Regions from separate parts of the Sphingobacterium sp. UBA3519 genome, predicted to be linked through region 1. Evidence: riboswitches for the same ligand, from Rfam matches in the RefSeq annotation. Region 1 holds a riboswitch; each other region holds the start of a gene.
What was found. A riboswitch is a leader RNA that binds a small molecule or an ion and turns the genes downstream of it on or off. The one in region 1 is predicted to bind S-adenosylmethionine.
Positions count from the first base shown of each region.

Region 2: linked by a shared signal. The riboswitch ahead of B3297_RS14035 (methylenetetrahydrofolate reductase) and the one ahead of B3297_RS18295 (O-acetylhomoserine aminocarboxypropyltransferase/cysteine synthase family protein) in region 1 are both predicted to bind S-adenosylmethionine.
Region 3: linked by a shared signal. The riboswitch ahead of metE (5-methyltetrahydropteroyltriglutamate--homocysteine S-methyltransferase) and the one ahead of B3297_RS18295 (O-acetylhomoserine aminocarboxypropyltransferase/cysteine synthase family protein) in region 1 are both predicted to bind S-adenosylmethionine.
Region 4: linked by a shared signal. The riboswitch ahead of B3297_RS11925 (5-oxoprolinase) and the one ahead of B3297_RS18295 (O-acetylhomoserine aminocarboxypropyltransferase/cysteine synthase family protein) in region 1 are both predicted to bind S-adenosylmethionine.

Region 1 covers NZ_DFPI01000026.1:275,090-283,074, reverse strand. Annotated here, with positions in the region: gene B3297_RS18305 (homoserine dehydrogenase) at 1-479, opposite strand, end outside; gene B3297_RS18300 (homoserine O-acetyltransferase family protein) at 517-1,560, opposite strand; gene B3297_RS18295 (O-acetylhomoserine aminocarboxypropyltransferase/cysteine synthase family protein) at 1,594-2,904, opposite strand; SAM riboswitch class I at 3,166-3,278, opposite strand; gene B3297_RS18290 (FUSC family protein) at 3,461-5,488, opposite strand; gene B3297_RS18285 (TonB-dependent receptor domain-containing protein) at 5,831-7,985, shown strand, end outside.
Region 2 covers NZ_DFPI01000024.1:350,736-358,720, reverse strand. Annotated here, with positions in the region: gene B3297_RS14055 (UvrD-helicase domain-containing protein) at 1-1,519, opposite strand, end outside; gene B3297_RS14050 (30S ribosomal protein S16) at 1,962-2,483, shown strand; gene rimM (ribosome maturation factor RimM) at 2,603-3,127, shown strand; gene B3297_RS14040 (hypothetical protein) at 3,238-4,089, shown strand; SAM riboswitch class I at 4,319-4,421, shown strand; gene B3297_RS14035 (methylenetetrahydrofolate reductase) at 4,492-5,448, shown strand; gene B3297_RS14030 (DUF2723 domain-containing protein) at 5,692-7,985, shown strand, end outside.
Region 3 covers NZ_DFPI01000011.1:175,009-182,993, reverse strand. Annotated here, with positions in the region: gene pyk (pyruvate kinase) at 1-1,248, shown strand, start outside; gene B3297_RS06275 (hypothetical protein) at 1,296-1,625, opposite strand; gene B3297_RS06270 (sensor histidine kinase) at 2,000-3,832, shown strand; gene B3297_RS06265 (response regulator transcription factor) at 3,935-4,624, shown strand; SAM riboswitch class I at 4,809-4,912, shown strand; gene metE (5-methyltetrahydropteroyltriglutamate--homocysteine S-methyltransferase) at 4,991-7,303, shown strand; gene B3297_RS06255 (hypothetical protein) at 7,403-7,933, opposite strand.
Region 4 covers NZ_DFPI01000022.1:190,996-198,980, forward strand. Annotated here, with positions in the region: gene B3297_RS11905 (beta-carotene 15,15'-monooxygenase) at 1-1,168, opposite strand, end outside; gene B3297_RS11910 (HlyD family secretion protein) at 1,168-2,229, opposite strand; gene B3297_RS11915 (TolC family protein) at 2,229-3,506, opposite strand; gene B3297_RS11920 (DUF3050 domain-containing protein) at 3,771-4,541, opposite strand; SAM-I-IV-variant riboswitch at 4,752-4,845, shown strand; gene B3297_RS11925 (5-oxoprolinase) at 4,912-5,175, shown strand; gene B3297_RS11930 (hypothetical protein) at 5,206-5,511, opposite strand; gene B3297_RS11935 (DKNYY domain-containing protein) at 5,675-6,214, shown strand; gene B3297_RS11940 (hypothetical protein) at 6,231-6,539, opposite strand; gene B3297_RS11945 (hypothetical protein) at 6,571-7,599, opposite strand; gene B3297_RS11950 (hypothetical protein) at 7,916-7,985, shown strand, end outside.

The DNA of each region.
Region 1 (7,985 bases):
ACTTTAGATAAAATGTAGTTGGAAGATCCATTAAAAATACCGCTGACAGAATGCAGTAATTCATTGTCATAGTATTCTTCTAAATTCCGTATAATGGGAATACTTCCGCAAACGGCACCTTCATATAATAAACTGGTCCCGTATTCATGTTGGATATCAACCAGCTCTTCCAAATGGCTGGCAATCATTTTTTTATTGGCAGATACCACATTTTTCCCCGATTTCAAAGCACGAACAGTTAGTTGGTATGCTGCTTCGGCATCATCGATTAGTTCGACAACAGTATTAATTTCTGGATCACCTAAAATTGTTTCGGCATCGGTAGAAAATAAATCTGCTGGTAGCGAGCGTTTTTTATCTCCGTTTTTAATGACAAATTTCTTGATCTCCAGATTAAGATCTTTGGTTTTGATGATATCGTAAAGACCTTGGCCTACGACACCAAACCCAAACATCCCTATTGTTAATTTATTACTCATATCTCTTCTTAAATTCTCTTATATATTATTTACTCTCTTATACTAATTCGTTTATGTATTCTTTTTGTTCCCGCAGAAAGCTGCTAATGATTTTTGTGAGTTTTTTTGTTTCGATCAAAAAGCCATCGTGGCCATAGGTCGATTCAATCTCTTGATAATGGGCATTGGGAACATGTTGCGCGATGAATTGTTGCTCTTGTGGCGGAAACAACAAATCTGTATTAACGCTCAGGACTAAAGTTGGACAATCAATGCTCGCCAAAGCAGATTCAATAGATCGTCTTCCCCGACCTAAATTGTGACTGTCCATTGCTTTGGTCAGGAAATAATAGCTGTACGCATTATAGCATTTCACCAATTTTTCACCCTGATAGTTCTGATAGGAGGATGCTTTATAATGATCGAGTTTTTCGTTATCATCTTCCTTTTGCGTGTTGGCATACGTTGTATAGTTGCGGTAAGACAACAGTGCCATAGCGCGTGCAACTTTCAATCCTTTAGCTCCACCATCAGGGTGATTGGCGTAAAAGGTTCGATCAGTTGTAATGGCCAGACGTTGACTTTCATTGAATGCAATACCCCATGGTGAGTGGACGGCATTTGTTCCAACCACGATGAGATGGTTGATGGCTATACTGTGCGATACGGCCCATTCCAATGCTTGTTGACCGCCTAATGACCCCCCGATAAGGATCTCTATTTGTTTGATTTCCAGGTGGTCCGCAAGGACTTGATGTGCGTGAACCAAATCCCTCACTGTGAATTCGGGGAAAGATAGGTAATAGGGTTGTCCGGTTGCTGGGTTTACAGATAGCGGATTACTGCTATTATATGCTGATCCTATGACATTGGCACAAATAATATAATAATCGTTTGCATCAAACAACTCACCTGTTCCAAAAAGACCGGACCACCAATCCAGCACATCTGCATTGGCCGTTAATGCATGGCAAACCCAGATCACATTGCTGCGATCTGCGTTGGGTTTGCCAAATGTTTCATAACTGATTTGTAAATCAGTAAGCTCTCTTCCATTTTCAAATACAAAAGGCTCCGGGTGCAGATATATATGCTTACTCATTTCACGTTTAAGTTTTAAGCCGAAAAAATCTGATTATTTAATTTTATCAAAAGCTTGTTGTAAATCAACTTTGATATCATCAATATGCTCTATTCCTACAGAAAGACGTAATAAGCCTTTGAAGACTCCGGCATTGGCTTGATCTTCATCACTCAATTGTTGATGGGTTGTAGCTGCTGGATGAATAATCAATGACTTCGTATCACCAACATTGGCTAAATGACTGATCAATTCTAAGCTGTCGATAAAGCTATTGGCCTTTTGCGCTGCGTCACCTTTAAGCTGGAAAGAAAGTACCGCGCCATAGCCATTTTTAAGGTATTTTTGTGCGTTAGCGAAGCTCGGAGAGCTTTTTAATCCCGGATAGTTTACTTTTTCTACCTGTGGATGCGCCTCAAGCCATTTTGCGACCTCTAAAGTGTTGTCTACATGGCGTTGCACCCGCAAAGACAAGGTTTCAAGTCCTTGTAATAATAAAAATGAATTGAAAGGGGAGAGTGCTGGTCCGAAATCCCGGAGCCCTTCCACACGCGCCCGAATGGCAAATTGAATATTTCCGAATGGTCCGCTTTCACCGAAAACTTCGGAAAATACTAAACCATGATAGCCTTCAGATGGTTCGGAAAATTGCGGGTATTTTCCATTGCCCCAATTGTAGTTTCCGCCGTCGACGATGACACCGCCAATGCTTGTGCCATGTCCACCGATCCATTTAGTTGCCGATTCAACAACCACATTTGCACCATACTCCAGAGGTTTAAATAAATAACCTCCGGCTCCAAAAGTATTGTCGACGATTAATGGTAAGTCATATTTTTTTGCTACGGCAGCAATTTTTTCAAAGTCGGGAATATTGAAACTTGGGTTTCCGATTGTTTCAACATAGATTGCTTTTGTTTTATCATCAATGAGCGCTTCAATTTTATCGGCTTCGGCGTCTGTTGCAAAACGAGCTTCGATGCCTAGGCGCTTAAAAGAAACTTTAAACTGGTTGAATGTACCGCCGTATAAGTTGGATCCCGCAACAAAATTGTCACCACTTTCCAAAATATTATTTAAAGCTATAAACTGTGCCGCCTGGCCGGATGCAACAGCAACAGCTGCAACTCCACCTTCCAGTGCCGCAATACGTTGTTCGAAAACATCCGTAGTAGGGTTCATAATCCGTGTATAAATATTACCGAACTGCTTTAATGCAAATAAGTTTGCGCCGTGTTCGGCATTTTCAAATACAAAAGATGTTGTTTGATATATAGGAACTGCTCTAGATCCCGTAGTAGGGTCAGCGACTTGGCCAGCGTGAACCTGAAGAGTTTCGAATTTTAAATTTTTGTTTGAAGACATAATATATCAGATTTTAAGGGTTCAAAAAGAAATTGCAAAGTAAAAAGAGAAGCATACACACCTCCTTGAAGGGTCTGTTAAATCTTTATCCAAGAAAACGGAAATGATTTTTAACAAGCATGGAAGTGCATATGCATACGCATTCGCATTCGCATCGATACAATTGTACGATGGGTTACACTTTCGCTTATCGTGCGGTTCACTTGTGTTGAACCTGAATTTTTAATGGACTTCAGTAATTTAATAATCATTGTCTTATGTCATTTATATGCTCCAAAACGATATTGTTTTGGACAGGAATTGGCACCTTTTCAAACAAATTGAAGGTTGCCAGTGGGTCATTGAGCCAGTCTCTCGCCACTTCTTTATAAATCAAGACCTACTGATGAAGGGAGGTGTTGATTAGAAATCTTCTTTCGAAGACGACACAAATATAAACTCTTTTTTTATTAAAGCAAAAGAAATGGTATTTTTTAGTTAAAGGAATTTTGAATAACATGCCGATTGGCATCGCATATCTTCCGATGAAACCGCAAAAGTAACTGTCAATCGGGTATTATGATTTCTTTAAATTGATCCGTTCTGCAGTTTGATTTAAATCTGTTAGGAGAGGTTTAAGCGCATCGATTCTACTATGGATATCATAGGCGAGGTGGCGATTCGTCTTTTTGTTTAACGATAGCGAGAGGCCCACCAAATGGGAATTGACCTGATATGCGAGTGCCTGAAAATGGTGAATATGTGACCAATCCATCCATTTGTGCTCGGGTTCTTTTTTCATTTGATTAATGGCGTCTGAAAACAGGGCCATGGCGGTCTGCGCCTTTTTACGAGCCAGTCGTATATCAAACGAACTTTGTCTTTCGTCCGACAGACGGTTATTGATGATCTGGAAATAATGCGCGTTGTAAAGGGATACCTCTTTTGCCAGCTGAACCATGCCTGTGCTCTGGCGTACAGGTATCAAGAAATAACCCGCTATAGCCAAGAATGCTCCAATCAGTGTGAAAAGTATTCGGCTGCCTAAAATGAGATTGATGTTGCCTTCGAACAGATTGAGTGCAATCACAATTCCCAAGGTAATGAAGATGACACTGACCATATAGTTAGATCGGTTGAACAAAAAGAATCCAAAAAGACCCAATGCAGCTATGGTTAGGAGTGCTGGAAGAAAATGAATAGAAATTAAGCAGAACACACCAACTATAATACCCGAGAATGTACCGACAATACGTTCTATATTACGGGTTTTTGTCATTGAAAATGCTGGCCTGGCAACAATAGCGATCGTCAGTAAGATCCAATAGGTATATTTAAAATCCAAAAATAAAATACCGATCAATGCACCTGTTCCAAAAAGAAGAGCCATCCGAACCGCAAATCGAAAAAGCGGATTATTCAGATGGAGTTTACTTTTTAGATCAGCGAGATTACGTAATGGTCGACTGATAAATTGTTGGTACTCGCTGGTGTCAATCTTATCCTGAATTTCCTGATTTTGATAAAAAGCGACCTGGATTCTGTTGAGTACATCAATAATTGCTTCGATGTTGCTTATGATCGAACATAATATACCTTTTGCTGGATCGGCCTGTTGTTCTTGAATTTCTTTTAAATCCCGTAAGAGGGCATTAATTTTAAAGTTATTATGGTATAATTGATGTGCATACCGGAACCTCTTGTTGGGTTGTGAAAAGCTATCGATTTCTAACGCTAATAATTTGATTGTGTGACGAATTAAGGGGAGGCTGCCCGTGTCTGCAAGATTTTTGCGAATTGCATCGTAGTCATGATCAAGCGCAATAATTAACTCATGGAGGTCAATTAATCCATAAACCTGACTGAGCCAATAATTGCTTTTATGCCACTGTTGGCTTATGATTTTTTTTTCTCGAAACAGAAGAGACCTGATTTGTTCCTGCTGTTCGCTGATCTGGCCATGAATTTTTCCTACGCGACTGTACGTAATATTCAAAGGAATATCGGGATCGTAAGACTGTGATCGTATCAATAGAAATTGGGACAATCCATGAAAGCCATTAGCCATGGCATGTTTTAAAGAGCGATAAGGTTGTATATAGGCTTGTAAAAGGCTAAAAAAGTAATATATTATGGACCCTGTTGTAATCTGTAAGCTAACCGCAAAGGGGTGTTGTGGGGCCATTCCGATCACAAAACTCATGAGAATCAATGTCATGTTTCCAATTGCAGCATAGCGGGCTCCAAAAATGCCGTATAAGGTGCATATAAAACCGGCTGACGCTAGCACGATAACCAAGGGCCAATGATAGGGAAATACAATAGCTGTAAACAATGATGCAATAAAGAAGGTGGGAATACATACCAGAGCTGAAGAAAGTTTATCTTTTCTGTTGCCAGGAGGATCGGTGAGTGTCGTTAACAACGATCCGACACCGATTCCGATAGCCGTGCTCGCTTGCGCTCCCAATAAATAGATCGCCAAACTTGGCAAAATACTGACTGCAACATTACGTAATGCGTCTCCAGCATGCTCGCCATGCATAAATCGTATTATAAGGATATAAATACGGTAGAGTCTTTTCTTCAATGATACAGTGCTCATGAATCAGTTTACTAATTTTCGATGCAAAAATACAAATATTATGCTTAATATTTTTTGTATACAATTTATTTGTTTTGAATTTTATTTGTTTTTTGAATTTTTATTTTGATTCGATGTCATTTTCCTACGATATGTTTCAGAAGATTCAAAATTATCTCGCATGATCCTATCCGCTGTAAAAGCGATCAGCGAAGGATAGGGTTTACCGATATTATTTGGTTGTCTACCGAGTGAATCGCACTACCTGTCTATTTCTGCTAGTCAACGTGTAATGAATACACGAGGTTTGTTGTCATTATTATGAAGTTGACTATCCGATCGATAGCCCAAAGAAATTACATTATGAAACCACAAAAAATTAAATTGCTCTTATTTTCTATTGTTTTATTCCTGTGTTCTAATGCCGGACCCGTTTCAGCACAGTCTGACGGGGGGAAATTACGTACTGTCGTTGTTGGGCAGGACAACAAGCCCATTGCTGCCGCAAATATTTCACTGTTTCGTAAACCCAATGATGTCTTGTTAAAAGGAACCTTATCCAACGAAAATGGAGAAATTGTGTTGTTTGCGATACCCGAGGGGAAGTACAGCTTACAGGTGTCCACGGTGGGTTATGGTACTTATCGTTCTGGGGAAATAATGCTGCGTGCGGGTGATTTCAAGGTGCTGGATACGATTCGATTACAGCTGGAAAGTAAAGTGCTGGATGAGGCGCAGGTAATTGGCAAGAAGCCATTAATTGAAAGTCACCTTGATAAAGTTGTGCTCAATGTCGAGAACAGTATTTTGGCAACCGGAAATAACGCATTGGAACTCTTGCAAAAGGTCCCGGGGGTAACTTTAGACAACAAAAAGATCAACCTACGTGGAAAAAGTAATGTGATCATCATGATTGATGGTAAGCCTACTTATCTTTCTGCAGATGAAGTGTCGCGCTTATTGGAAAATACAGCTTCAAATGCAATAGCCTCGATCGAAGTACTCACCAATCCACCTGCAAAATATGATGCGGCAGGGAATGCAGGAATTATTAATATTAAGACGAAGAGGAATACGCAATTTGGAAGTAATGTTAGTTTAAACCTCAATTTAGGGCAGGGTAAATATACAAAGGCTGATGGTGGCTTTCTCATAAACCATCGTAACAATTGGGTGAACTTATTTTCTTCCTATAACTATGCAACTGCCTTAGGCTTTAATGATTTAGATATCGATAGGGCTGTAGATACCAAAAGCGGGACGACTTTTTTCAATTCGGATTCTTATTCGAAATTCCGCTATCGAGGTCATAATTTCAAATTTGCGGCAGATTTTAACCTGGGGAAACAGGAGGTCATTGGATTTGTGGTTAATGGTAATGTAAGCAATGGTCATTCAACACGGGAGGGAAGCAATCTGATCGCTTCTCAAAAAGGAAAGCTTGATTCGGTAGTATTAGGAAGTAATTTGTCAGATTTTAAATACCATTACCTCACTTATAATCTGAATTACAAAAAGACATTTGATACCTTAGGGACTGAATTGACGTTTAATGGGGATTATTCATATTCGAAAAATAATGACAATAGCACTGTTGGAAACCATTTTTTGGACGCAAACTGGGAAGAATTTAAATCACCGCATATTTTCCGGAATGATATGCTTTCTAAGGCAAAAATATTAGTTTTTAAAACCGATTTTGTGCATCCTTTTAATAAAACGACGAAACTCGAGGCGGGGTTAAAATATAGCCGCGTAAAAACAGATAATAATTTGTTGTACGAAGATCAGGATCAGCAAGGCGAGTTTGTGCAAAATAATGGTCAAAGTAATCATTTTTTGTACAATGAAAATATAGCAGCAGCTTATTTCAGTTTAAATAAATCGTTCGGAAAGTTTTCGGTACAAACTGGACTGCGTGTTGAAAATACGAGCTCCCTAGGAAACTCAGTGACGCTTGGGCAACAAACAAAACGTACCTATACCGATTTTTTTCCATCAATATTTGTACAGCAACAAATTAATGATAATCACAAGCTTGGTGCGAGTTATAGCAGACGTATTGACCGCCCTGATTATGGGTCATTGAATCCCTTTGTGTATTATTTGGATCAATACACGTATCAGTATGGCAACCCTTATTTAAATCCACAATATACCAATTCGTATGAAGTAAATTATACCTTTAAAGATCGCTATTTACTGAGTTTGGGCTACAAGAGGACCAACGATGCAATCACTCAGGTGATAGAAAGTAATTCAGAGACCAAAGCTATTGCACAGACCGATCGAAATCTGGCTTATTTTGATTATTACAACATGAATGTCAATATACCCGTTAAGCTTTTTAAATGGTGGAGTATTTCTAACAATGCCAGCGCTTTTTATAATAAGTTTAGTTTTGATGAACACTCCGGAGCACAACGCCAATTGGAAAAGTTATCGTTCCAGGTAAGTTCCAATCATGATATCCGAATTGGGGAAACAACAAACCTGGAGCTGACGGGCAATTATTTCT
Region 2 (7,985 bases), on a different contig from region 1:
CCTGCTGTAGATGTTGGGGAATACTACTAAAGAGGTAGTTGTTTAAATGAATGATATTTGGAAGACTTCTAAAGTTGGTGTCGAGGCTCCCGTTTTCGATAAAGGTTGTTTTGCTATCCTCGTCCAGGTGAAAGGTATGACCAATCTGTTGTTCTACCTGTTGGAGTAAAATTCGCCAATCACCATTTCGCCAGCGATAGATACTTTGTTTGACATCACCAACGATCAGGTGTTCGCTCACTGTGCCCTTGGCATCGGCCAATGCATTAATCAAAAGCGGACTATAGTTTTTCCACTGAATACGCGAAGTGTCCTGAAATTCGTCAAACAAAAAGTAGTTAAAACGATTGCCAATCTTCTCCCAGATAAATGTTGGATCGCTATTTTCATCCAATCCGAGTTTGTTTAATAGAATTTGTGAGTCAGAGATTAATTGAGCACCATTGTCCCGTCGCCATTGCGTCAGTAAGTCGCTCATTTCCTTGAGCAGGCGTAGATAATAGAGATTATTTTGTACCGCTTGATACGCAATGTAAGCGGATAGATTATCATGTAGCTTCTGGAAAGATGCCAGGATGGGGCTGAGTGCGGCGATAAGATCATAACGTATATTTTTGTCACTATCTGTAAAAGCATCCTCATTATCGATCAATTGGAGGTATTTTTCCAATACTTTGGCGATTTCAGAAGCGCTCAGTTTTTCCGTTTTTTTGTTGGTTTTGCTTGCGGAGATTATTTTGTTGCGCGATTTGCCTTTCAGGTCATTTTCGGAGATGTTAAAATTTTTGAACGTTTCACTAAACGCTTCAATCGTCATGGAGAGCGCTTCGGTAAAGGAGTTTATCTTCTGTTCAACCTCCTGATTCAGGAGATTAAAAACCTCCTTGGGATTAGCAGAGTTGATATAGCCGTCAAATTCCTGGAAGTTTTCAGAGAAAATAAGGCTTGCCAAACTCATTAATTGTTGGCGGTAGTTCCAATTTTCATTTTTTGCTATTTTCTTTTCCGCATACGCTATAATCCAGTCAAGTAAGTCGGGGCGTTCATCCAGCAATTGATTAAGCATGACTGTTAAGTCATTTTTCACTTTATTGACATTCATTTCAATCTTATAAGCTGCATCAAGATTGAGTTCATAAGTAAATGCACGAATGACTTTTTGGGAAAAACCATCAATTGTACTTATGGTAAAATGACTATAGTCATGTAGGATACGACGGTAGACACGGTAAGCTTTCTCTTGTATTAGATGCGGGTTCCAATCTGGCTGTTGCTCGAGAAGAAGCTTTCTGAAATCTTCAATTTTAGGGCTACGATCGCCTGTTGCCAAGCCATGGAGTACCGAAAGGATACGTTCCTTCATCTCAGCGGTTGCCTTATTGGTAAATGTGACCGCCAAAATCTCCTTATAGCTATTCTCGTTGGATAGTAGGAGTGTGAGATAGTGTAAAGTTAAGCTAAAGGTTTTTCCTGAACCGGCCGAAGCTTTGAGTATTTTTAATGGCGCAACAGATTTCATAGAATGAAGGTAGAAAGTAAAAAGTGAATTGGCAAAAATGTCAGTGACTATTTCGAAGGGAAAGTACACAAACGGTTCATCCTGTTTACATTTGGTAAAATAGCTTTTTTTTGAAAGTGTCTTATTTTATTGGCTAGAAAAAACTTTCAGTTTGCTATCATTGCTGTTGGTATCTGCGAAGTCACGAAAGTTTTGAAGAAAAGGGCTATTTTGTACACTGATTTTTTGAAAGACTTGTTTCACCTACAGTATGGTAAGAGCAAAATCTTAACGTGCGTAGGACGTGTTTAACCTGAAAGTGGTTACTGAAAGAAGCTAACCCTGTCGTTTTCAGTGAAGTTTTATTAAATTATAACGCTGATTAAAAAAAAATAACTATCTTTGCATCCCCTCTAGTATGAAGCTCGGGGGATATGTTGAATACATAAAATAAAATTAAAAAATGGCAACTAAAATCAGATTGCAAAGACACGGTAAAAAAGGACGTCCTTTTTACCACGTAGTCGTAGCGGATTCTCGCGCTCCACGTGACGGTAAATTCATCGAACGTATTGGTTCTTACAACCCAAACACAAATCCAGCAACTATCGTTTTGGATTTTGAAAAAGCTTTGGATTGGATGAATAAAGGTGCTCAACCAACTGACACTGCTCGTGCTATCCTTTCTTACAAAGGTGTTCTTTACAAAAAACACTTGCAAGGTGGTGTGAAAAAAGGTGCTTTTGATGAAGCTGCTGCTGAAGCTAAATTTACAGCTTGGACTGACGCTCAAGAAGCTAGAATCTCTGGTAAAAAAGATGGTTTAGCACAAACTAAAGCTGAAGCTAAAAAAGCTGCTTTAGTGGCTGAAGCTAAGAAAAAAGAAGAAAAAGCTGCTGCTGTTGCTGCTAAAAATGCTCCTGTAGCAGAAGAAACTGCTGCTGAAGAGACTGAAGCTCCTGCATCAGAAGAAACTGAAGGTTAATTCTTTCATAAAGTATTCGAGAAAGCCGACTCAATCTTGAGCCGGCTTTTTTTGAAACAGCCAATAGGCTAATCGTTTGCCAAATCATGTCTCACAGCTAATCGCCAAATAAGAAAAATATGACTATTGATCAATGCTTTTACATCGGTTACATCAGTAAAACAAGAGGTCTTAAAGGAGAAGTACAACTGTTTTTTGAATTCGAAGAATACGAGAGTTTGGATATCGATGTTGTCTTTGTAGAAGTGAACAAAAAGCTTGTTCCTTATTTTGTTGATGCCATTAAATTTCAAAAAAATAGCACTGCTTATGTAACATTTGAGGATGTGGATCATATCGATAAGGCTCAGGTACTCGTTCGTAAAAAGCTATATCTTTCCAATGATAAAATGCCCGAGCGAGACCCGGATGATTTTAGATATACTGATTTAATCGGATTTTTAGTGATCGATGAAAACCATGGCGAACTGGGGCAAATAACAGATGTTCAGGAATTCCCACAACAATTTGTCGCCACAGTAGATATGGATGGCAAAGAACTGATGTTTCCGCTGTCCGACGATTTGATCTTAGGAATTGATGGCGAAGAGGAGATCATTGAAGTTGAATTGCCTGAGGGATTGGTCGATCTGTATAAGGAATAGGCATATCCCCAAGCTTATTCAATTGAATATCCTATACTTACTATTGCAGTAATTTCTTATCTTGGTCCTTATATATTAATATTACTATTGGGCATAATTATTAATTGATTTTGAAACCGTTATTACTGCTGTTATTCACACTCTCATTGTCTTCGTGTACTTTCTTTGGGAAGAAAAAGGAGTTTCCTGAAGGTAACTACCAAATGATATTGGGCTATCCAAATGATGAGTATCATAAATTAAAAAGAGAATCTCCCCAAAATGTGGAGGCAGATACCTATGGTAATGATCCTATTCTATACCGATCCTTTCTTTCGCTTCATGATAAGGACCAGTTTGTCATGGCGATTGATGATATCTTACTCTTTGGTAAGTACAAATTTGACGGTGATAGATTAGAATTGACGGATGAGAAAAAAGGTAGTGTCGCTTTGGATATTGTTAAAATAAAAAAAGATTTTGTTCAGCTGAGAGGTGATTTTTCACAGTTTAGCTCAGCACGTATACCCACTAGTGAAAGACTTTATATCAACTTTGTGTTAGATAAAACCCTTATCCGGGAAACGCCCAGTAAATTTGATAGCCAAGTGAATTTATGGCGAAATGCTCCGGTAAAATCAGAAAGTGAAAAGGAGATAAAAGCGAGGGCCTTGAATTTCGTAGATTATTCTATCGCTTATTTCCAACACATATCAAGCTCTGGCACCCATCACGATTATCGAATGGATGGTGTCGAATCACCAATTATTTATGCCGAGAATGGCATTGTGCTCAAGGCATGGGCAGATGTTCCTGATTCTTGGAAGGAATTATTTTACAACGAAAAAGAGGCATTAGTCGCCTATCACTATTTATTTGACGGATTTAAATATGGATCGAAAGAAGAGTACCATGTTCGGGGACTCTTATTGATCACATTTTATCTCAAAAATTTACGGAATTCTTTGGCAGCTAATCTTTAGCCAATGTTCTTGTGGCATAGTCAATCTCTTCGCTGTCTATGATCCTCGATCGTTAATTCTACTGGTTTTTCTAGGTCTTTAACTCTTGGTAGCGCGAAGAATCCTGTCGTTGCATGGACACAAAGCTAAAGTGACGTTGAAACATCGTTTATTGAAGTCTTTTTGCTGCTATTTTTGCCTTTTCGAAAAAATATTTTTGTCTTTTGATTTTTTAAAACGATATTAGCAACGCTTATAGAGAAAGGCCGAGGGAATAGACCCGTTGAAGCCTTAGCAACCTGTATTGTTCAAGGTGCTAAATTCTACCCTACTCCATGTGGGAAAGATAAGTTACATGTAGATAAACGATTCCTCGACGTGTGCGTTTCGATGTAAGCCAACCAAACTAAAAACAGTTTTTTAATGAAGATTATCGATCATATCCAGAATGCCAAAGGAAAAACATTGTTTTCTTTTGAGCTATTGCCACCGGCGAAAGGGCAGGGCATCCAAAGTATTTTTAAAACCATGGATGAACTGATGGAGTTTAAACCTCCTTTTATCGACGTCACCTACCATCGGGAAGATTATATCTATAAAGAGCATGCGAGTGGATTACTGGAACGTGTTTCCTATCGTAAACGTCCTGGGACAGTGGCGATATGTGCGGCCATCATGAATAAATATAAAGTGGATGCGGTGCCACATTTGATATGTGGGGGTTTTACAAAAGAGGAAACTGAAAATGCATTGATCGATTTGAACTTCCTGGGGATAGATAACGTTTTGGTGTTGCGGGGTGATGCACGTAAGGGCGATGCCGATTTTATACCAACCGATGGTGGACATGCTTTTGCAACAGACCTATTGGAACAGGTAACCGATATGAATAAAGGAAAGTATCTGCATGAAGACATTATCACGTCGGAAAAGACTGATTTTTGCATCGGAGTAGCCGGGTATCCCGAAAAGCATTTTGAATCTCCAAATTTCAATACTGATTTTAAATATCTGAAACAAAAAGTCGATATGGGAGCAGAGTTTATTGTGACTCAGATGTTCTTTAATGTTGAAAAATACAAGGAATTTGTAACAAAATGTAGGGACAATGGAATCCATGTGCCCATTATTCCGGGATTAAAACCACTGACAACAAAAAAGCAATTGGTGACCTTGCCAAGAATTTTTCATTTAGATATTCCAGAGGAACTGAGTGACGCTGTCGCGGCATGTAAAACGAATGCCGACGTCAGACAGGTAGGTGAAGAGTGGTTGGTACAACAGTGTCAGGAGCTGATTAAATTTGGCGCTCCGGTATTACATTTTTATACGATGAGTAATCCTGGTCCAACAAAGAAGATTGTTGAAAAACTAGCCTAACTCATAAAATGATAAAAAAGGGAGCAGATAAGCTCCCTTTTTTATGATAATATTCATTGTGAAAGCCTGAAATAGGTTGAAAGTCTCGGCAGCGTGGTTTAGGTCGATCTCTATATTCAGTGTTGAATAGCCTGTTTACAGTCAGGTACTGGTGTTAAATAGTGTTAATTCGTGTGTCGGAGTCAGGATAACTTTTTAACTTAAAGTGCTAAAAAGGATTTTAACAATAGACCAATTGACCTTATGACGTACAATAGATTAAATTCTCTACTCGGTTTTGCTTGCGGACTAATTGCCACCTGTGTATATATCGCTACAGTTGAAAAGACGGTAAGCTGGTGGGATTGCGGTGAATTTATAGCCTGTGCCTATAAATTGGAGGTGGCACATCAACCGGGAGCACCATTGTTTCTTCTTATTCAGAATATATTTTCTAATCTCGCTTTAGGGAATAAGGGGCAGATCGCCTATTGGATGAATATAGGTTCTGCAGTTTGCAGTGGAATTACTGTTACCTTTTTATTTTGGACAATAACCGCCATTGCTAAAAAGCTACTCAACAAAGACAAACAAGCTTCTTTGTCAACCTACCTGCAGATCTTCGGCGCAGGAGTTGTCGGTGCAATGGCATTTAGTTTCAGCGATTCATTTTGGTATTCGGCAGTAGAATCTGAAGTTTATGCAATGTCTTCCTTATGTACAGCAGTTGTATTTTGGGCAATTTTAAAGTGGGAAGTCCGTGCAGATGAAGACGGTAGCGATCGTTGGCTGGTTTTTATTGCTTTTGTTATGGGGCTTTCGATCGGAGTGCATCTATTAAATCTTTTAGCAATCCCGGCTATCGCGATGGTTGTTTATTTCCGAAGAGCGAGACAGGTTAATGCGAAAGGGACAATAAAAGCTTTCCTCGTCGGAGTGCTGATCTTGGGGGCCGTTTTGTGGGGAATTATTCAATGGTTAGTCGGTCTAGCGGCTAAAGTGGATCTCGTATTTGTGAACTCATTGGGAATGGGATTTGGTACCGGAATTTTTTTCTCGTGCCTATTATTGGGGGGATTGATAATTTACGGTCTATATTATTCCTATAAAAAGCAGAAATATACACTCAATACAGCCTTGCTGGTTCTTTGTTTTGTTTTATTTGGATACAGTTCCTACACCATGGTCATGATCCGAGGGAAAGCAAATCCATCCTTGAACAATAATGCGCCGGATAATGTATTTTCTTTTTTAGGATATTTGAGCCGTGAACAATATATACGGGAACCGTTACTCAAAGGACCTTATTATGACTCGCAAGTGGTTGGCGTCGATAGTAAGACGAGCTATCGGAAAGATAAGTCGGAGTATGTTCCCTTCACACAGGTAGACAAATATCAATTTGATAAGGAAACCTTTTTCCCGCGTATCTATAGCCAAGATGGAAGCCATCAAGCTTATTACAGAAGTTACCTCAATTTGAAAGAAGGGCAACAGCCAACGTTTTCCGATAATTTTAAGTTCTTTTTTAATTTTCAACTGGGAGATATGTATACCCGATATTTCTTATGGAATTTTGTGGGTAGACAGAATGACAGGCAAGGATATGGGACCTATAGTGACGGCAACTGGTTGTCGGGGATCAGACCATTGGATAATTGGCGTTTAGGGGGGCAAGATAAAATATCTCGATCGCAGGAGCATGACCCGAGCCGGAACACTTATTTTTTTCTTCCACTGCTACTCGGAATAGCTGGTGCGATCTGGTTGTACCGAAACAATAAACCTTATACCTTGGTACTGACCTTGCTGTTTGTGTTTACGGGGGTAGCGATCGTAGTTTATCTCAACCAAACTCCTATGCAACCCCGGGAACGAGATTATGCTTACGTGGGGTCTTTCTATGCTTTTGCGATCTGGATTGGGCTGGGAGTAATAGCATTTGTTCGGTTTTTCAACCGTTTTGTACAAACACGTTACGCTTTAGCGACAGGTATTTCTTTTGCGCTGTTGGGAGGCCCTATTATTTTGGCTCATCAAAACTGGGATGATCATAATCGGTCCGAGAAATCGTTGGCAAGGGATATGGCACGCAATTATTTGGAATCCTGTGCTCCAAATGCTATTCTATTTACCTATGGCGATCATGATACATTTCCTGTATGGTATTTGCAAGAAGTAGAGGGCGTACGTCCGGATGTTCGGGTTGTCGTGTTAAGCTATCTCACAGGCGATTGGTATATGCAACAGGCCAAACAACCCACGTATCAAGCGGCAGGGCTCCCCGTGACGATTCCCGCTGAAAAGACGAAAAAAGGCGTTCGTGATTATATCCCTTTCGTAGATAGACAACTTGACAATGCGGTAGATATACAGCAGTTATTGCAGTTTGTCACATCGGATGATCCGGAGTATAAAGTTCAGCTGAATTCCGGTGATATGGAAAACTATTTCCCTTCCAAGAAAGTCCAATTGCGCATTGATAAAGACGAGGTGGTTAAGAAAAATGCGGTTCCGGCGTATTTTCAGGGAGCTATAGTTTCTGCAATGGAATGGGA
Region 3 (7,985 bases), on a different contig from region 1:
ACAGGATTCAATGTTGCCATCTTAGCCGATTTACAAGGTCCAAAAATTAGGATCGGAAAAATGAAAGAAGGTGGAGCTATTCTCGTGAATGGTTCAAAAGTTGAAATTACAACACAAGAACTCATCGGAGACGAAAACAGAATCTACATTACATACGAAAACTTTCCAAACGATGTTGAAGCCAACGAAATCATTTTACTTGATGACGGAAAACTTCAACTTCGTGTTTTAGAGACCAATCATAAAGATACTGTTACCTGTGAAGTTGTACACGGAGGTGTCCTTACTTCACGTAAAGGCGTTAACTTACCGAACACCAAAGTATCTATCCCATCGTTGACGGAAGAAGATTTAGACAACTTGAATTTTGCCCTGGATCATGGTGCAGACTGGATCGCGATGTCTTTCGTACGTTCGGCAGAAGATATTTTTCAATGTAAAAAAATCATCGAGGCAAAAGGAAGCCATGCTCGTGTCATCGCAAAAGTTGAAAAACCGGAAGCGATTGAAAATATTGATGCCATTATCGAAGCTACAGATGCTGTTATGGTTGCTCGTGGTGACTTGGGCGTTGAGCTTCCAATGGAAGAGGTACCAGGACTTCAAAAGATCATCGTACAGAAATGTAGAGATCTTTCAAAACCGGTAATCATTGCGACACAGATGTTGGAAAGTATGATCACTACACCACGTCCTACACGTGCTGAAGTAAATGACGTAGCCAACTCCGTATTGGATGGAGCGGATGCTGTGATGTTAAGTGGCGAGACTTCAGTTGGTGAATTCCCTGAAATCGTTATCGAAACAATGAGCAAAATCATTATCCACGTGGAACAAACTTCTTATCCTTATTATAATGAGAAAGTTAGTGAAATCCACGACGGAACACTTATTCCGGACGCGATTTGCGCATCTTCGGTTTATCTTGCTCAAAAAACAAATGCATCTGCAATTGCGGTATTGACATCATCTGGTGCAACAGCGTTTGAAATTACAAGTTATAGACCAAATGTAGATATCTTAGTTTTCACAGGAACACAAAAATTGCTGAAACAACTCAGCCTACTTTGGGGCGTAAAAACTTTTATCTACGACAAGTTCGAAAGCACAGATGGATCTATTCATGATGTTAACAAATTTATTGTAAAAAATAACTACGTTAAACCTGGATCTATCATTATCAATACAGCTTCGACACCGTTAATCGAAAAAGGTAAAACAAATACAATCCGTGTTTCCCAGCTATAATGGACAATAAGGATTAAAGCAAAAAAAATAGCGTTCTATCTAGAACGCTATTTTTTTTGCTTGTTTGGATACAAGGAGTCGATTTTTAATTTAAAGTCCTTCACCTTTAGCGAATCATTCAAGCGCCTAAAAGGAAGATTGTTTTCTTTCTCATCACCTTTGGGCATTTTTTCCGTTCCTGGCATTGGGGCTAGACCGTCCACACGATTTGGCTTCTTAATGGGCATATGATACTTTTCATCTGAAGAATCCAATTTAAAGACAGGCATCTTTGATTCTTTTTCCTCCATTAAAGGAATCTGCGGTTTCACCTTTACTTGTCCTAAAGCAATGGTCCCTATGGAAGACAATACCAATAATAATACGTAGCTTTTCATCTTTATATAGTTATTAAAGAGCACTCATTGTACCAATGAACGCGTCATATTCGGCTTATTCACTTCTCCAGCAGTTAGACTCAACCGCGTAGATTAAAATTTGTCCACAGCGCAATTCAGCACATAATCCATTTCTATTCACTAATTTACAAAGAACAGCATCTATATTTAAACAGATTGCTGTTAAACATTGTTAAAACAGCTACAAAACACATTAGCATCTTTATATTTGTAACAATTTAAGAAAAAATGAGCTATCGCACCTTAAATGGCCGCTCACATGGCATAAGGGATGAATACGCAAATGGTAAATAAACTGAGCGCTATAAACTTTTTGATATATTCAAAATACATTTATTTAATACCCAATACTAATGAAGAAAAATAGCATTGTATTAATCATTGGACTGATGTCTCTCGCTCTAATTGGGGTATTGGCCATGCAATTCTATTTTCTGAGAGATTCTTATCGCCAAAAGTCTCAATTATTTGATGAGTCCGTCAATGCTGCGATTACAGCTGTTGCCGGTAAGCTTGAACGACGGGAGGTAGTTGACTTCGCTAAGGTTCAACAGGAGCGTAACATTGAAAAATCCAAGCAGGAACAGGCCAAACAACGTCTTTTGGCCGAGCAACTCGAAATACAGTATAGAATTGAAGAATTAAAAAACAAACAACATGTTGTTTTCTCAAACTTTAAAGAGCAAGAAGACCAATTACGTGCATTGTATCCAAATGTAATTGAAATCAAAAATTCATTCTACGAAACATACATCAAAAGACCGGAGTACCAGAAATTTATCAAATTTTCTGTTTCAAATGAGCTTACCGACGATAATTTGGTACAGGCTTTTATCATGTTAAATGCTTCAAAGGTAGATGATCAGATCAATGGGAAGGACGATAGCACGCGGTTTGTTATCCCCCTAATGGACCCACTGGTCAATCAACAAACAAAATTCCGGGTAGCCACATTACCTCCAAGAGAGAATGCGAAACTTGCGAAAACAATTTCTGATTTGGAAAAAAGATTGGATATCCTCAACAGAAAAAACGCGTGGAGTGGCTTTAATGTATATGATTCCGTTGCCATGCTGGGCGGCAAAAAAGCAGACTACATCGAAGATATTGCTATTGGAATGGAGCTTGCTAAACGTCCATTAAAGGATCGATTGAATGTGATCATCGTTCAAGAACTTATCAAAGAGGAGTTGGCTCAACGCGACATTAAAGCTCCTTTCAATATTGAAATATGGAGCACAAACAATATATTACTAAATAATATTTTAAACGAAGCCGCTTTAAATAACCCAACAAATACAACCAAATACTCAACGGCACTTTTTAAAGGTGATATCGGTGCTGCGCCAGGAAAATTAACCATCTATTTCCCCAATAAAAAGGCGATAATTGCCGATAATATGGGCTATCTGTTGCTGCCCATGCTGGCACTGCTTTTCTTGTTGGTGGGGTGTTTTGCTTATACACTGATTATCATCTTCAGACAAAAGAAAGTTTCGGAAATGAAGACGGATTTCATCAACAACATGACGCATGAGTTTAAAACACCTGTTGCAACAATTATGATTGCCAGTGAGTCACTTAAAGATCCAGACATCAATGCCGACCACAAGCGCGTTCAGAAATTGGCTAATATCATCTACGACGAAAATGTTAGACTCGGAAATCATATTGAACGTGTGCTCGATTTGGCAAGACTAGAAAAAGAAACGCTAAAACTCGACCAGGTAGAAGTATGCATCAATGATCTTGTTTCGGCAGTAACGGATAGTATGCAGCTACGGATGCAAAATATTGGCGGGAAATTCAGTATAGATCTTGCAGCGACCAAGGATGTTGTCGTTGGTGATGAGTTACATTTTTCCAATGTATTTTACAATCTTTTGGATAATGCCATCAAGTACAGCAAAGGAGATTTACATGTCAACATCAATTCAAAAAATGTTGGCGACACCATTGTTGTCACCATAGCCGACAATGGTATTGGGATGAGCCGGGATCACCTGCAAAAGATTTTCGACCAGTTTTACCGTATTCCAACTGGGAATGTTCATAATGTCAAAGGATTTGGCCTTGGCTTAAGTTATGTACAGGACATTCTGAGAAGGCTGAACGGAAAAATTACAGTTAAAAGTGAAAAAGATAAAGGCACGACCTTTGAAGTAATTTTGCCTATTAAAAAATAAAACGTTCCTTTTTTGTATATTTCCTCTTTAAAAAATTTCAAAGGTTGAGGAAGGCTGATTTATCAGCATCAAGGGACATTGGTGAAAATTAATATATTCATTATGCAAAAGATATTATTAGCAGAAGATGATCCTAATTTGGGGGATCTTTTAAAAGACTATCTCGAATTAAAGGGAAAATTTGACGTCACATTATGCACGGATGGAGATGAAGCGATTTCTCAATTCAAAAAAAATAACTACGACCTTTGTATTTTTGATGTCATGATGCCAAAAAAGGACGGATTTACAGTTGGACGTGAAATCAGAAAAACAAACAATACTGTTCCTATTATCTTTGCCACAGCAAAGGGGATGATGGAAGATAAGACCGAAGCCTTTGAGCTAGGAGGAGATGATTATATCACCAAGCCTTTTCGAGTGGAAGAATTATTGCTCCGCATCAATGCTTTGCTGAAACGCAGTGTTCGAGACAAAGAAGAAGAAGTGGTTGCGGATAAATTTGAAATTGGCGATTATTTCTTTGATTATACAAGTCAGCAGATTTCTTACAAAGGACAGATGCAAAAACTCTCCACGAAAGAAGCTGAACTACTCCGCTTGCTTTGCTTAAAGAAAAATGATGTGCTGACCCGGGAAGAAGCGTTGTTAAAAATATGGCATGATGATAACTATTTTACGGGTAGAAGTATGGATGTATTTCTCAGTAAACTTCGTAAATATCTAAAAGAAGATAGCAAAGTTGAAATTGTCAATGTGCACGGAAAAGGTTACAAACTTTTGGTCAGCTAAAAAAAGGGGAATGAAAAATATAGTCATTCCCCTTTTTATGCTACACACGTATTCAAGCGTGACTTACTCGAATTCGTGGATGAAAATAAAAGAACAAAACAATTTCATCCTTAGTAGAATATAAAAAATTGACGCACTTTTATAAAAAATTTGCATTTCAAAAAGAAATGTTCTAACTTAGCGTCGCTTATAGAGAAAGGCAGAGGGAATAGACCCGATGAAGCCTTAGCAACCTGTCCCTTGACAAGGTGCTAAATTCTACCCTACTTGATATGGGAATGATAAGCCGAAGTCACCAAATTCTAGTGTGTCCTTCTCTCTCTAGCAAGAAATATAGTTGAAAAAGAAATATTAAAAACATTCATTATGTTATTGACTAACAATTTAGGTTACCCTCGTGTGGGCGCGTTCCGCGAATTGAAAAAAGCCAATGAGGCCTATTGGGCTAAAAAATCTTCTGTTGAGGAATTATTGGACACAGCAAAAAAAATTCGTGAAGGCAATTGGAAAACACAAAAAGATGCTGGAATAGATTTGATCCCTTCCAATGATTTCTCTTTTTACGATCAAGTATTGGATTTAACCCTCACTGTTGGTGCAATTCCTGCTCGCTACCATTCTTTATTGAATAAAGTAGACAACAATTACAGTTTAGATCTATATTTTGCCATGGCGCGCGGTTTCCAACAAGAAGGAATCGACGTGACTGCAATGGAAATGACCAAGTGGTTGGATACGAACTACCACTACATGGTACCAGAATTCACCAAAGATCAAGAATTCAAATTGACTTCCGAAAAATTCTTAAATGAATACAACGAAGCAAAATCATTGGGCATCGATACTAAACCAGTTCTATTAGGTCCTATTACATACCTTTTGATCGGTAAAGAAAAAGAAGCTGGCTTCGACCGTATCGATTTATTGGATAAACTTATTCCAGTATATGAGCAAATACTAGCTAAACTAGCTGATGCTGGTGCACAATATGTTCAGATTGACGAGCCTTTCTTAGCATTGGATTTAGATGCTAAAGTAAAAGCTTTATATCAACCTACTTTCGAAAAATTAGCTGCAGCAGCAAAAAATATCAAATTAATCGCAACGACTTACTTCGAATCTTTAAAAGACAACGAAGATATCGCAGTTAACCTACCTATCCATGCTTTACATTTGGATCTGGTACGCGGTGAAAATCAATTGGATACGGTATTGGCTAAAGTTCCTGCTTCATTAACATTATCTTTAGGTATTGTTGAAGGCCGTAACATCTGGAAAAATGATTACGAAAAATCATTGGTTAAAATCAAACAGGCTGTTGATGCATTAGGAAAAGACCGTGTATGGGTAGCTCCTTCTTCATCACTGTTGCACGTTCCTTTTGACTTAGACAATGAACACAATGAACAATCGCTACCAGCTGAAGTAAAAAACTGGTTAGCATTTGCTAAACAAAAATTAGCTGAAGTAAAAGACTTAGCCGTACTAGCGGAGGGAGAAGTTGATGCTGAAACAGCAAAACGCTTCGAAGCGAACAAAGCGGCTGCTGAAAGCCGCCGTACCTCTCCATTGATCCACAAACCAGAGGTTAAAACACGTACAAGCAATATTACTGATGACGATGCAAAACGCACTTCAGCATTTGCAGACCGTAAAGCAGCGCAACAAGCGAAATTCAACTTACCGGCGTTCCCGACCACAACTATCGGTTCATTCCCACAAACGAAAGATGTTCGTAAATGGAGAGCAGATCTGAAAAAGGGTGCTATTACGCAGGCAGAATACGATAAAGCAATCGCAGAAGAAACAGAAAACACCATCCGTCTTCAAGAGCAATTGGATATCGACGTATTAGTACACGGCGAATTCGAACGTAATGACATGGTTGAATACTTCGGTGAACAATTGGCTGGTTACGCTTTCACACAAAATGGTTGGGTACAATCTTACGGTTCACGTTGTGTAAAACCTCCGATTATCTATGGTGACGTATACCGTCCTGAAGATATGACTGTCCGTTGGTCTTCATATGCACAATCATTGACAAATCGTCCGGTTAAAGGTATGTTGACTGGTCCTGTAACAATCTTACAATGGTCTTTCGTACGTAACGATCAACCGCGCTCAACAACGACTTACCAAATTGCATTGGCGATCTTGGATGAAGTACAAGCCTTGGAAAAAGCAGGTATCAAAATCATACAAATCGATGAACCAGCTATCCGTGAAGGATTACCGTTACGTAAAGCTGATCAAAAAGATTACTTGAACTGGGCAGTACGTGCTTTCCGTGTCTCTTCATCAAATGTTGAAGACGATACACAGATTCACACACACATGTGTTATTCTGAGTTCAATAATGTGATCGAAGATATCGCTGCAATGGATGCCGATGTTATTACGATTGAGACTTCACGTTCTCAAATGAAATTATTGAATGCTTTCGCCGGTGATTTCAAATATCCAAATGATATTGGTCCAGGTGTTTATGACATTCACTCACCACGTGTTCCAAGCAAAGATGAGATGGTAGATCTATTGCGCAAAGCAAAAGCAGTAGTTCCAGCAGAACAACTTTGGGTTAATCCTGACTGTGGTTTGAAAACTCGTGCTTGGCCAGAAACCAAAGCGGCTTTAGAGTCTATGGTTGAGGCTGCGAAAATCTTAAGAGCAGAATAATTCTTAAACTATATTGATAAAGCCCTAGCTGAAATTTCAGCTAGGGCTTCTTTATTGGGCTTCGTTCAAAATAAAAACTGTTATCCGAATAAGGTGAGATTATTTTCGGCTGTTCTTCCGTTCTTTCTTGTTTTCCTTTTCGTTCCCGTTCTTAATTTCCTGTTTTCCTTTAATCCGATCTTCAATCGCCTTCAGGTTTGACGAAAAATCGAGGTCAACATTTTCAAGTTTAGCCTTTTTTAACGCCTTCAATGCCTTTTTGTATTTTCTCATTTTTTCAAATAGCAGTGCTTTCTTGATCCAGATTCCTGTCAAGGGCATGGCCGGAAGTGTCAAAGCAAATTTGATCGTCTTTTTTGCAGCTTCATACTCCCCCATATCAATCAATGTCTGAATGAAATAAGGATATACTTCCAGTGCCTGCACATTATGCACCAAAGCTTCCTGGAAATACCTTTTTGCCTGCTCATAGTCCAATAGCTGTTCGGCATGAACTCTTCCCATCAAACACAGCGCCATTGTATTGGACTCATCATAGGATAGCGCATAGGATAAGGATTCCATGGTCTCCTCCAAATACATCGGATAGTTATCCAGCGCCTGAAGGACATATTTATTTACTGAATTCATAAAATTTTCTAAAACATAACATTCATATCCAGCTTTCACGATAACTTTGAAA
Region 4 (7,985 bases), on a different contig from region 1:
TAATACAAAATAAAATGGTGGGTACCATAATAAGCCCTACTCCGAGTCCATGTAAAACTAAGGGTATCCAAAAATGCGCATCATTCCCCTGCCCCTCAAAGGAGAAAAACATCCATTGGTGAAACAGCAGCAAGCAACAATAGCCCGAAATCCAGATCCATTTTACGGGGCGTTGCCCAAGCATCCAATACAATGAGCCTAGAACACCAGCGACAATACCAGCAATATTAAACCACTGGATATAGGACAAATGAATAGGATCGAGTTGAATAACCTGTACGAGATATTGATTTGAGATGGTCAAGGAGAAACGCTCAATATACATCATGTACAAAATCAATAAGCCCAAGAGAAAGTTCCTGTTTTTAAAAATCACCAAATGAACATACACACGCCTGAGCACCATTTGCCGAACAATAAAAAGAATAAGCAACGTTAGACCTACCCCGAATATGATCAGCATATGCTGATCGTTAAACCAATAAACTTCTTGTCCATACACCATTAGATAGCCAAAACTGACGATCACAAGACTATAGAAAATGCAGCTTGCCCAGTCTAATGAAAACAAAGGGTAAGGACGTATATGCCGTATGGAGCGCATCGACAGCATAATCAACAATAAACCCGGTACAAATGATAAGGCAGCGTATAGATAGAGCTGATCAAAATTGAATGAATCGATAAATTCAGCCGTGACGAAAGTATTAAATGGGGAGCTGCAGAGTAACATACCAAAAAAGACAGCATAACTTACTTCCTTAGCCCGATCGCTTTTCAACCGTGAGAATATCATGGAGATCGATAAGTTTACGGCAGAAGCAAACAACATCCCTTGGAAAAAGCGCAGGCCATATACCCAGCTGATATCGGTGATGCTGTACATCAAAAAGCAATTCAATAGCTGTAGAAGATTAAAAATAATGTAGTACTGCTTGATGGGAAAGTATAAAAAAAAGCGCCGTTCTAAAACGTAGAATCCAACAAAACCAGCATAAAACAAAATGATCAGAAACTGGACATCACTGGGTTGTGCACCGTAAAATCCAGCGGTGACATTTGTATTTGCACCCGGCAGGAAAAATAAGACCATACTGGGCATCAAACTGCTAAACAAGATAAGCTTGATCAACCACTCCGGCACCCATTCTTTAAAAATTCCCTTCACTATTTCTGTTTTTTTGATACCGATACATTCACATTCATTCCCGAAAGAAGCTGTTGGGCTCCCTTTTGCTTATCCAGCTCAATGCGCACAGGTACGCGTTGTACAATCTTCACAAAGTTGCCCGTTGCATTATCTGGCGGCAAAAGGGAGAATGCAGATCCAGTAGCCGGGGAGATGGAAATAATTTTTCCATAAAATTTTTGATCCGGATACGCATCAGCAACCACCTCAACCCTATTGCCAAGATGCAAATAGCGGAGTTGTGTTTCCTTAAAATTAGCGGTTACCCAGGTTGGGGTTTCTCTATTGACGATAAAGCCCAAAACTTCGCCAGCACTTATCATTTGACCTTTTTCAATCGTGCGTTTGCCAATCTGTCCATCGTAAGGTGCGCGAATAACGGTATAGCCGACATCAAGCCGTTTGCGGCCGACAGCTGCCGTTAAACGAACACGTTCGGCATCAACCACACCTTTTTTCATATCCACATCATGCACACGCTCCTGTGAAGCCTGTAATTTATGCTTTAACGAAGCCAGCTCACTCTTATACACATCCAACGTCGCTTTTACATCCTCCAGTTGCTGTGCCGTTGCAGACTTTTCCTGAAACAAATAATTATATCGATCATATTCCAACTGTTGCTTGGTTACCCGAGCCTCCCCGGCAGCAATTGATGTGCGTAAAGATTCATGTTCCGCCTGGAGAATTTCCTTTTGACTATGAAGAACATTGATCTCTGCAGCTTCCTTATTGACGGATGCCGCTACCTGATCAGCCTCATATTTATATTCCTTATTATCTATAAGCAACAAGGTATCACCCCGTTTAACCAATTGATGATCGTGATAATGCACAGAAACTACATATCCTCCTACCCGGGAAACAATGGGATTGATATACTGCGTTACCTGTGCATCATTTGTGTAGGTATACCGCAGTCGCATCCATAATGCTTGAGCGCCCCATAACAACAAGGCCAACAAGACAATTCCGGCCAACCAGTTGGTGATTCGAGTGAGTTGTGCCTCCACAACTGTTCTTCGTGATTTAGGTTTCATTAGATAGTACCCTTCAAAAATTCGATAAAATAATAATGTTTCTGTATCGCAATATGTGCGGTTTCAAGATCAAAAAGTGTTTTTAGGTATTGCATATCAGCATCCAATAGATCCGTAATCAAAGCCGATGATTTAAAATACCTGTTTTTTATAATTCGTGCATTTTCCTGCGCCAACGCCTTATTGTTTTGACAGACGTCCTGCTGCTTAATAGCCAATTGATAATCCAACAGGGCCTGTAACAGCTGATTTTCCAGAATCTCCTCTTCATGATGGTGTTTTACCTCTTGTCGATCCAATGCGATCTGTGCTCCGCGCACCACGTTTTTATTGAGATAGATAGCCGAGATCGGTATGCTTAATTTGAGCCCTGTGATACTCAGATTATACCAGCTGGGATTATAGGGATACAAGAAGACCTGTGGATTGGCAAAGGTAAATGTGCTGGTCAAACCCAACTCAGGAAGATAATTTGATCGCGCCTGTTTGACCGACAATTTCTTCAAAACAACTTCCTGTTCGGATTTTAGAAGGGAAAAAGCATGGCTTCGCGCTTCGGCAACAAGCGCTTCATAGCTGGGGCTTTCCACTTTAAAAGGTTCGGTCAAGGGGATAATCTCTGCTGTAATACCGCCAATTAGCTGCAGCTTCTGATTTGCAGCCTGAATATCATGACCGATCTGCACGAGCAACAGTTCCCGCTTCGAAAGTTCCAACGAAATACGCAAGACGTCACTGTGTAATACCACGCCCGCCTTATACAGATGCTCAATCTCCTTGAGCTGTACCCGTTGATCAGCAATATCCTGCTCGATTAAAGATCGGTTACTATACGACAGTTCCAAATCCAAAAAAAGATTGCAAACCTCCAATTTCGTCTGTGCTGCGGCATTCTTCCAATCGATTCTAGCCAGCTCATTTTCCAGTTTTTTGGACTCTATTTTCATTAGGTCCCGATGCCCATTGTAGAGGTTCAGATAAAAATCCAGGCCGCTATCGTACAAGTAATGAATGATATCATGCTGGGAAGGTTTATTTAAAAGCCCCTGGTCATATACAGGCATATTACTTGCATAACTAGCAGAAGCTCTGGCGGAAATCTTAGGGAGCAACTCCATGCGTTGCTGCTGTACTGCCACCTCAGTTTCTTTGAGCTGCAAATAGGACTGCTCGATGTATTTACTGTTTTGTAGTGCTTTGTCGATCATGTCTTTCAGCGACATACGCAAAGAATCGAGGGCGAAGGTGTCCGAAATAGCGCATACTAACAATCCCATGGTTAGTATGCCTTTTGCCCAATAGGGAGGAAAAAAGTTCACGTGTGCTATGTAATTTTTTTGCGTTGCAAACTTAGACACTTATTGGAACTTGGATTTCTTCACAAACGCCAATATGTTATGGAAAAAAGACATTTTTTCATCAATTCAAACAAAAAGACCAATATCTGCCAAGAAGTCCTTACAATATCCTTTTTTACAGCACATAAAAAAGGCCTTTCAAATCATGATTTGAAAGGCCTTTCTCGACGGTATAATAATAGATTATCCGTATAAGGAATCTTCTATTGCATTCCACAACTGGATTCTCTTTTGTAGCGCAACTTTACTGATCTCTTTCATTTCCGTCCATTTAACCTCATCGTCCTTCGCAAGATCTGTGATCATCTGCATCGCCAACGGTCCATGCTCGTCGCCGTCAAGATCAATATGGCGTTGAAAATAATAAATAAAGCTATCCAGATTGGCTGTAGGAAAGTTTGTTTTAATTTCTTCCAAAATAGAGGTAAACATTCCCGGGATAAGATCTTCGCGTCCAAATGTAAATGCTGCGGCAATTTTATGCACCTCGCCCTCAGCAATCACTTCGAATGTAAAATTCAAAAAGTCTTTGATCCGCTTGTCCAATGTGGTCGTTGCAATGACATCGAATATGTTGTTCGATTTTTTGGCTTGAGCAATAAATTTGTTGACCAGATGAAGGTCGGCACCCATGGCATCCATGGCGTCCAGATACATCTCAAAGTGGCTCAAACGGCGGCCATCAATGTATTCATCCGATTCCTCAGCCAAGACAATTTCGTTGATTAGATAGCGTGTTGATGGATGCTCACTCGCAAACCAAGGTAAAGTCGTACAGGTCAATTTAATCTGTAAAGCTTTTAGTAAAGACATAAAATCCCATACAGCGTACACATGCCCTTCTGTAAAAGAACGTAGATTCTTGATCGTTTTGATCTTACGATACAAAGGGTGTTGCAATAATACCTCGCGTTCGGTAGCAATGTATTCGTTAATTTCCGCAATTCTATTCATGGCGCAAAAGTATTGTCTTATCTCTGTTTTTAAAAGTATTTTCGATGAGATTACAGTAACATGATAAATTTTTCGCCCAGCTATCCGCTTCATAACCAAATCACAGCCAACAACGCGCCTCGCTTTTGAACTCCCTATTCCTGTTGTTAGCGCTCATTTACCCTTAAAAACAAAAATATTTTTTATTATAAAAAATAATCTATTATATTTGTAGAGTATTCAGAATTGCATGATGCAATACCAACCGAGTGGAGGCACCGCGGTGGTAAATTAATACGGGTTTCGACCAAAATAAACGTCACAGAACGATTATTTTCCCAACAAGATCTGGATACAGTTTATGGTTTAATCCTTTAAATTTTTAAATTGTATGGCTACTACAACAAATCTTTACCAACACTTACTGGAAAAATTCAGTTATTACTCAACAGATGAACTGATCCAGCTCAACAATGACACGATTTTAGGACAAGGCTGGGGTTCAGCCAAAGCAACCTTTAGAACAGCTTTGATCAGTACGTTCTCCAAAAGAGGACTGGATCTTTCCAACATCATTTCCAAGGAAGACGGTTTTACCTCGGTGAAGCATGTCCCTGTACGCTTGGAACAGAATGTCCTGATTCCTTTACAGTAATCGTTATCGGCAAAAAAAGGTAGGCCTAGCCTACCCTTTTGTCAATGAGTGATGATATTTTAAGGTATGATTGAGTGAATGTGCGGTCTGCCGGGCATCGTCCTGATAGGACGATAAATCTTGGCAGGCTCTGATATCTGCTACATCCACCTTGTTTCTTACTTTGCTGATGACCTGATTTAATTCCGATTTCCAGTTGCCCGGATCGCCAAAATCGTCCACCCAATTTTTGTTGATAAACCTTTTATAGTTCAAAAGCAAAATATACAATTCCTCACCACTACCGGCGCGATTGATTGACGTGCGCCAGTTCTCTAATTTTTCTTTAAAACTCATAACCAGCAATATACAAAAAAATATTTGGATTCCAAAATAGTTGCATTTGAAACGGATAAGGATAACGAGAAATAAAATGATAAAATGATTAAATCTTCGGTGAATTATCTTGGTCATAAAGGAGGGATTCAATATAAATATCATATTATAAAACAGATACATTATGGCCTTTATCCACTTAAAAAATATGCTTGTTATTTCCTTTGCATTGCTATGTATATTGGAGAAAAGTATTGCTCAACAAGGTCGTCACAATAAAAGATCTACGTCTCAGACGACGTTTCGACATGACAGAGAAAACGATTATGTCAACATAGGCAACCGGATCTTCTACAGGGATAAGATGGTCGAAGGTGTCGATGCACGATCTTTCAAAGACCTTGGCAATGCTTATGCAATAGACAACTGGAATGCCTATTATCGTGGCGTTAAGATTAAAGATGTCTCTGCGCCCAGCTTTAAAATACTGGATGAAGGATATGCCAAAGACAGTTGGAATGTCTATTATAGAGGCAATCGACTAAAAGATGTATCCGACCAAAGCTTTGTTCTTCTCGGTGATGGATACAGCAAAGATAGCTGGAAAGTCTATTATTTTGGTCAGGAGATAAAAGATGCAACTGCTTTTACATTTAAATATCTGGGCAAAGGTTATGCGAAGGATAGCTGGAATGAATATTATAGAGGAAAAAAATTAGAATAGAAAATAGACCACGGGATTATTCTATTGAATAATTCCAATTTCCTAATCCTTTCGGTATCTCCCAGGATTCGGCTTTGGTCTTGTAATTATTAAAGTGACCTTTTTCCCAAGTGGTAATATGGTAACCTTTACAGAACTTACAATAATAAGCCCTTTTGCAGGCATCTTTACCCATCCTGTGTTTGATACGTTTACCATCCAGTTTGTTTTTCATCCGGGATCTGAACTTAAAGTGAAGCATTGCCCATTGCGCCTCAATTAAAGAAGGAAATCCAACTTTACCAGTAGCTCGGCATTTCCAGGTATTGTCCCTTACTTTTTCCATAATCTATCTATTAAAGTTCATCTATTCAATTTTATTGCTCCTTTTCTATTGGCACCTGCATCATGACCCATTCTCTGATATGTTTTGCAATTTTATCGGATACCTCAAAATTATACCTTCCCTCAAAAGGGATTTTGAGCAGGATACGCAATCGGCCCCGTTTCAGTTGCAGGCAAGCTTGGATCATATCCAAAGGTATAGCCTTATCCCGGTCTATCTTTTGTACAAATCCCTTCGTGCTATTGACAACTTCCTTTAAGCTGCGCTGCTCGCCACAAGTCAGATTTTCGTCCATCGCAGTTCTTAAATAAAGGCTGACTATACCATTTTTATAAGTAAAAATCCCGATATCCTTATAGGATATCTTTTGGGACAAGATTTTATTATTGAGCAGGAATACTTCCTGTTCCAGATCCATGGATCTTAACAGAGCTAAGTCTATTTCATCCATTGCATCCACATCTCTATCTTCCCCTGCTGTTTCCAGGATCTCTTTCAGCTCTTCGATGCCCGGAGAAAGCAGCTCAATCTGCTCCTGGAGATCTATCGTTCTTGATTCCTGCTGCAGGATAGTTTCTTTCTGTTCTAAAATCAATATTTTTTGCCTGTGGTAAACAGCGACGTAGAAATAAACTGTATAGGACATGTTCAGGACCAGAATACCGCTAAATATGACCATTAAAGGAAACAGCAGCCATTCATCCTTCGCCTGTGGATCGGGGCCAATGATCCAGAACAATAAAAGCGTCGGAAGTATGCAGCAAAAAAATAATTGCATACCGGCGCGTTTTTCGGGGTTAACCAGCCAGTTCTGCTTTTTGTCTAATATTACGATAACCAATCGTATATAAAAGAAAATAATCGCTACCATCAATACAAAAAATAGATAGCTATAGGTTACCGGCCAGTCTAAAAGCCATTCCGCCAAGGCGCCCCGATAGCCCAGATACCAACAGAATCCTCCAAAAATGAAAGATGCAATCAACTGCCAGATCCCATCGGGATACTGCACCGTCAATGTTCTATTATCCTGATATCTATTTTTGCTAAAACTTTTCATGTACAGACGACATTTTAATAACGCTATTAAAATTTACATACTTATTTTTGTTATATAAATTTAGCCAATTATTTATTAAACGATGTCCAACTAACTTAAATCAATGCTTTTGCATCGTTTTACGGTTCAAATAATTCCCCTGCTGGATGAAAAATTTAATTCTTTGTTGCTAGAAAATCCTATTTCGCTGTCAAGAAATTAGCCCTCATTGTAAAAAATTGACCTTCATTGAAATGGTTGGGATATTCACTGAAATTTCATGCTATAGTGGGTAAATTTATAGCGTAAAACTTCACTGATTATTAAACCATAAATCATGAGGACGATAAAGAAATTTAGACTGCTATTTAGCCGCAATTATGTATTTATTGCAATTGCTGTACTGA